DNA from 2 places in the Paenibacillus sp. NMA1017 genome. Region 2 is predicted to be linked to the other one. Evidence: predicted binding sites of a transcription regulator. Region 2 holds the regulator's gene; the other holds the start of a gene.
What was found. Region 2 encodes NrdR, which represses ribonucleotide reductase genes. Its sites were predicted from a motif close to AACACNATATATNGTGTT; they were not measured.

Region 1: the regulator NrdR is predicted to act here: its motif matches at 1,149-1,166, upstream of nrdI (class Ib ribonucleoside-diphosphate reductase assembly flavoprotein NrdI).

What each region holds. Positions count from the first base shown of each region.
Region 1 covers NZ_JBZXYR010000001.1:452,453-455,864, forward strand. The annotation lists gene AC5ELV_RS02070 (GNAT family N-acetyltransferase) at 1-521, opposite strand, end outside; gene AC5ELV_RS02075 (DUF2500 domain-containing protein) at 562-924, opposite strand; gene nrdI (class Ib ribonucleoside-diphosphate reductase assembly flavoprotein NrdI) at 1,332-1,691, shown strand; gene nrdE (class 1b ribonucleoside-diphosphate reductase subunit alpha) at 1,678-3,412, shown strand, end outside.
Region 2 covers NZ_JBZXYR010000001.1:620,412-623,823, forward strand. The annotation lists gene AC5ELV_RS02950 (CD3324 family protein) at 135-401, opposite strand; tRNA gene AC5ELV_RS02955 (tRNA-Lys) at 853-925, opposite strand; tRNA gene AC5ELV_RS02960 (tRNA-Ala) at 938-1,013, opposite strand; gene nrdR (transcriptional regulator NrdR) at 1,144-1,611, opposite strand; gene AC5ELV_RS02970 (alpha/beta-type small acid-soluble spore protein) at 1,717-1,941, shown strand; gene AC5ELV_RS02975 (lytic transglycosylase domain-containing protein) at 2,059-2,622, opposite strand; gene coaE (dephospho-CoA kinase) at 2,619-3,215, opposite strand; gene AC5ELV_RS02985 (MntP/YtaF family protein) at 3,227-3,412, opposite strand, start outside.

The sequences.
Region 1 (3,412 bases), 170 kb from region 2:
CGCAAAATCCCCATCTGAATGATGTCATAATATTGCCCTTCCCTGAACAGCTTTTCCCGTAGTCGCCCTTCCTCCTTGAAGCCGCAGGCCAAATAGCAACGGTGTGCACGTTCATTGAACGCATAGACCTCCAGCTCCAGTCGATGCAGATTCAGCGTATGAAATGCAAATTTTTGTAACAGCCGGATCGCTTCCCGTCCATAACCTTTACCCAGATCACCGTCACGCCCGATCACAATTCCAAGGGTGGCGTGCCGATTCACCCAGTTGATTTTAAATAAGTCCAGTTGTCCGATATAGTCCAGGGTGTCTTTGTGCGCAATGACAAAACCTTTGATCTCGGGGTTGCCGTCAATCATCATCTGCACAAAGGATTCGCTATTCACCTGTGAATGCGGGTAGATAAACACGTCGCTTAAACCACGTGTGATTTCCGGGTCATTGACCCATTTTCGGATATCCGGTATATCTTCTTGACGGTATTCTCTCAATACAATTCGTTTTCCAATGATATGTGGCATCGTAATCTTCCCTCCAATTATGTATTGGTTTTAAGCACCTTTACGCTTCCATTACTCTCACAAACTCCAGAAAACGTGTACCTTTATAATGAAGCTCCCCACGATCACCGATCACAATCATACCGAAGACCATATCCTTCACCTCCAGCTCCATACGCTCACCCCCGTCAAACTCAAAGGTGATATAATAATATGTCGAAGCTGAAAAATCGCCTGATCCCCCACGCACTCTCGTTCGTTTATCCACAACCTTACATGAACGTTGTACCCGTTCGGCTGCTTGATTGGACAGGCCCGCTCCGATCGTTTTGACAATTCCCATAATCATTACAAAAGCAATAAGTCCAAACACCGTAAAAAAGATAACATTAAACGGTTGAAATTCTATAAAATCACTTCCCATTTGCTACATCCTTTCTACAGTAAAATGTAAATTTTCCATTCTATTGCCCATTGACAAATGGTACATCTTCGCCTCTAAAAACTCCAATACTTTTTTAACATACTTACGAAAAAAAAGTTCTTTCGCTCTTTTCCGCACCCCGCTTGGACTTATACCTAATCTGGCTCCTCTGATCCCCTCTGGACCGATTGACAAAACTATATATAGATATAAAATAGAGAATGTACTCTAAATATAGTGTAAAAAACGTATTTATGCCCGATATCTTGAAGATACAGGTATGAAAATACATGTAAATATAGAGTCAAAAATCTTAAATGGCGCAGCCAGCAAGGGATTCCATCTATAATAGATCCCAGGCAATGCCGTTTTCTTTTTTCGTTAATTGTTTAAGGAGGTTGCATACCATGCTGATTGCATATGATTCCAAGACCGGCAATGTAAAAAGATTTATAAACAAGCTCAAGCTTCCAGCGGTTCAGATCGAGGAGCAAATGACTATAGAAGAACCTTACGTACTTATTACATATACAACTGGGTTTGGGCAGATACCTGAGAGGGTATCTTCCTTTTTGAAAAAGAATGCTCAAAACCTTGTTGGTGTAGCTGCAAGCGGCAACCGTAACTGGGGTGAGAAATTTGCCAAAAGTGCGGATTTGATTGCCGATCATTATAATGTCCCCGTGATTAGTAAATTTGAATTATCTGGAACGTTCGGAGATGTAGAGCGTTTTAAACAGGAGGTGAGCCGAGTTGCGGCATATTGAATTGAACAACATGTTGATGAAACGCGATACAGACGGCTTTTTCCAATTGGAAAAAGACCAAGAGGCTGTAGCAGAGTTTATGAAGGAAGTTCAGGAACGGAGTTTGAAGTTTGCTGACACAGCCGCTCAAGTGCTGTATATGATTGAGAATGATTATTACGAAAATTTCTATAACAGCTACACGGCTGACGAAATTAATGATATTTTCCATATCACTCATAGCTATAATTTTAAATTTCCTTCCTATATGGCAGCATCCAAGTTTTATACCGACTATGCAATGAAGAGTAACGACCGTAAAGTCTATCTGGAACATTACCCTGACCGGGTTGCTGCTGTCGCGCTGCATTTAGGACGCGGTAACGTCGATACGGCACGCCTGTTGTCCCGCTCGATGATGGAGCAACGTCTCCAGCCAGCGACACCAACCTTCCTGAATGCAGGCAAAAGCCGCCGTGGGGAACTGGTATCCTGCTTCCTGCTCGAAATGGACGATTCCCTGAACTCAATCAACTATGTGCTGAACACCTGCATGCAATTGTCCAAAATCGGGGGCGGTGTTGCGGTCAACCTGTCGAAGCTGCGGTCACGCGGCGAAGCGATTAAAGGCGTAGAAGGCGCAGCAAAAGGCATTATGCCTGTGCTGAAGCTGATGGAAGACGGCTTCTCCTATGCGGATCAAATGGGGCAACGTAAAGGCTCTGGGGCAGCCTATTACAACATTTTCGGATGGGACGTGCTGGAGTTCCTGGATAGTAAAAAAATCAATGCTGACGAAAGAGTACGTCTCAAGACACTTTCTATTGGATTGCTGGTGCCAAACCGCTTTTACAAGCTGGCTCAAGATAATGAACCGCTGCATGTATTTGCTCCTTACAGTGTGTTTAAAGCCTATGGAACGCATCTGGACGACATGGATTTGGATGAAATGTACGATACGCTCCTCGCCGATGATCGGGTGAAGAAAAAAATAGCGATGAGCGCACGTGACATGCTGACGAAAATTGCCATGATTCAGTTGGAGTCTGGTTATCCATATATCATGAACAAAAGCAACGCGAATCAGGCGCATGCTCTTAAAAACGTGGGTCAAGTCAAGATGTCGAACCTATGCACGGAAATCTTCCAGTTGCAGGAAACTTCCGAAATTACAGATTACGGCCAACAGGATACCATCCGTCGGGACGTGAGCTGTAATCTGGCTTCACTGAACATTGTCAATGTGATGGAACATGGCAAAATCCGCGAATCCGTTCATGAGGGTATGATCGCGCTCACCTCGGTCAGCGATATGACCCAAGTAGCTAATGCACCAGGTGTTGCGAAAGCGAACCGTGAAATGCACTCCGTCGGTCTGGGTGTCATGAACCTGCACGGCTACCTTGCCAAGAATAAAATTGCGTATGAAAGCAATGAAGCGAAAGACTTTGTTCGTACCTTCTTCATGACGATGAACTATCATTCCATCGAAAAGAGTATGGAAATCGCGAAAGCAGCTGGACAAAGCTTTTATGGATTTGAGGAATCGGATTATGCGACAGGCGTATATTTTGACCGATATCTGAACACAGATTATCGTCCAACAACTGCACGTGTGCAAGAGCTGTTCAAGGGCATCTATGTTCCGACTTCAGCGGACTGGGACAAATTAAAAGCAGATGTGATGAAAAATGGCCTGTACCACGCCTATCGGATGGCGATTGCGCCAACTGCTAGCATTT
Region 2 (3,412 bases):
CTTCTGTAATAACCTTATTGTAAAGATTCTGGAACTTCAGATATATGCCAAGTTCTTTTATCAAGTGTTTGTAACGTTCTGCTTATATATGCGGACAACAAAAAACCCACAGATCATCTCTGCGGGCACATTTTTTATTTTTTGGAGTATACGATTTTCTTAATGCGGTCTACAGACAATCCGTATTGTTCTGAGAGTTCTTCAATGGGCACCCTCTCGCTGAATCTTGCACGTATCTCTTCATTTCGAATGAGATAATAAAGGGCCGCACCTGAGCTTTCTCCCCATCTCCTACGCCCACTTGGACGACTTGGGATATAAATAAGTTCTCCTTGTATATACCGCTGAACTTCCTTAAGCAAATCATCAGGAAGCAGATCAGTTGCCTTCAAATAATTCATGTAGGGCTCGCTCCTTAAAATAAATTTTACATTTTAAGGGCAAAGCCTGCGTCTGCCAATAACTAATCCTTACAGGCGAAATATTTTCGCTCCATACCAAGCTTCGCCTTGTTTATTCCGCAGGCTTTGCATGGAGCAGATTGAGTACGAAATCAATGATACGATACATCGTTCCCCCTCCTTTTTGACATCACATTGGTTTTCACTTAGCCCAGTTCCATGATTAGGAACTCAACTCATGTTATTGTAAAATACGAGCTGCGATGAAACAACGATCAAAGTTACACTCGTAAACAATGGGTTGCTATTCAAAATCGAGTCTATTTCCTGTAGGATTTGTTTTCTGTGCAGTCAGTTACGCGCTCATTCAACCCATAACTGTTCTCGGGTAGATTGGGAATAGATCTATAAACAACAAAAAAACGGCATCTCTGCCGTTTTTCTAAAAGGATGGACTCTCAGGGACTCGAACCCTGGACCAATTGATTAAGAGTCAACTGCTCTACCAACTGAGCTAAGAGTCCATAATAAAAGTTTGGTGGAGCCTAGGGGGATCGAACCCCTGACCTCATCGCTGCCAGCGATGCGCTCTCCCAGCTGAGCTAAGGCCCCATCATAAGCAAGTTAATCAACGTTTCAAGCGACTTCTATATCATATAAAATTTTTATTCCTGTGTCAATACTTTTATAAAAAAAATATAATCATCTTCCCATCTTGACTCAAGAAAGATACAGTCAGCGATCAGTCGCTGGCTGTATCTTTAGATAACAGAGTTTTCAGTTCCTTCATAAACATATTGATGTCTTTAAACTGACGATAGACGGACGCAAAACGTACGTAGGCGACTTCATCCACTGGGTAGAGCTGTTCCATGACCAGCTCACCAATCTGCTGGCTATCCACTTCTGTGGCTGCTGTGTTGCGGATAGCGTTCTCCACCTGGGATACGATCATATCCAGTTGCTCGACGGATACTGGGCGCTTCTCGCAGGCCCGAATGAGACCGCGCAGCATTTTATCACGACTAAACTCTTCACGGCTACCGTCTTTTTTGATGACCATGAGTGGGGTTTCCTCCACCATTTCAAAGGTGGTAAAACGCCTGGCACACTGCTCACATTCACGACGGCGACGAATGGACTTGTTATCATTCGCAGGTCGCGAATCCAACACTTTCGTGCCATTGTAGGCACAATACGGACATTTCATAATCTCACCACTTTCTTTTTCCAATAAATTCCCGAAGATTTTTAGTAATAATTTTGTCAAAACGGATCATAATATGTTTACCACATCGCGAGGAGGTGAACAACAATGGCACAAGGAAACAATGGCAACTCCAACAATCTGGTAGTCAGCAGATCCTCCGGCGCTCTGGAGCAAATGAAATATGAAATCGCTCAAGAGCTGGGTATCAGCATTCCTCAAGATGGATACCAAGGTAACATGACTTCCTATGAGAACGGTTCGATCGGGGGCTACATCACAAAACGCCTCGTAACGATCGCCGAACAACAATTGGCAGGTCAATACCAATAATCGCGGTAATAATGCAGAAATAACAGATAAAGTGTATGGATGGGCTGCTAAAAACAGCCTGTCCTGCGCTTTTTTCATTTTAAAGCGAAAAGGCTCATCATGTTATTAACTTGTCATTTAAAAATCATTATAAATTTTCGTGTACTGCCTATAGTAATAAATGACCCGCTGTACATAATGTCGTGTCTCACCAAAAGGGATTTGCTTAATGGACTCTTCTTTTCCATCCCACACCCCCTTATCCAGCCACTCCTGAACTTTACCCGGCCCTGCATTGTAAGCAGCTACGATTGCTACAGGATTATCCTGAAACTTTATGGATAGGTTATGCAAATACCAGGTTCCCAGCTCAATATTGGTGCCAGGCTCGTGCTTGACACTGTCCAGCGGAACCTTTTGAATCTGGGCGCTGTCCATAATCCAATTTGCCGTATTCGGCATAATCTGCATCAGCCCTAGCGCCCCCTTATGCGACTGCTTGCTGGTTTTAAAATTGGTTTCTACGCGGATAATAGACGCCACCAAAAATGGGTCCACTTCATACGTCTGTGAATACTGCCGAATCTCATCCTTATATTGAATCGGATAGAACCAGGACATCCAATTTGAATTAAGGAACAGAATCAGGACAAACCCGACAAACAAAGTGAGCAGGACTCTTTTCTTTCGCAAAATATTCATGCAAGTCCCTTCCGCTGCCAAAATTGATCAATTTGTCGTTTCGTCTCAGTCTGTGTTCCGCTATTATCGATAACGATATCGGCCAAGCTTTTCTTTTGTTCAATATCCATTTGTGCGGACAGCCGAAGTCCGGCTTGCTCCTCCGTCAGACCGTCTCTGTGCATCAGACGCTGGAGCTGAATATCACGTGGTACGTACACAACCATAATTTCCTCGTACAAGCTCTCCAGCCCGGACTCGTACAGTAACGGGATATCTGCCAAAACAAGCTTGTCCGGCTGTTCACGTTCATATGCTTCCATGCGCATACGCATTTCCTCACGAATAGCAGGATGTGTAATATCGTTAAGTGCCTGCCGCTGGGCAGGGTCTCCGAATACAATCTCACCCAGTTTTTTGCGGTGCAGGGTTCCGTCACTGTTCACTATTGCTTGTCCAAAATGCTGTATGACCGCCGCCAGCACCGGATGCCCCGGAAGCATCACTTCCCGGGCAATGGCATCTGCGTCGATCAGCAGCGCACCTTTGGCGACCAAAAGAGCCGACACGGTGCTTTTTCCGGTAGCAATACCTCCGGTTAATCCGATATTCATGCTCTTTCACCTCATAACAGCTTCAATATGCCCATCATAATCAGTAATAATGCCGGCAATACACCCAACGCCTTCATAAATCGAAATGCTGATAGAAAGAAACCTGCCTTCATCCCTGCAATCAAAAATGTTCCACTGAATAACGTAATAGCCAGCGCAGTAGACAGTGGTTGAAAACCAAGCATAGCTGCCCCTAA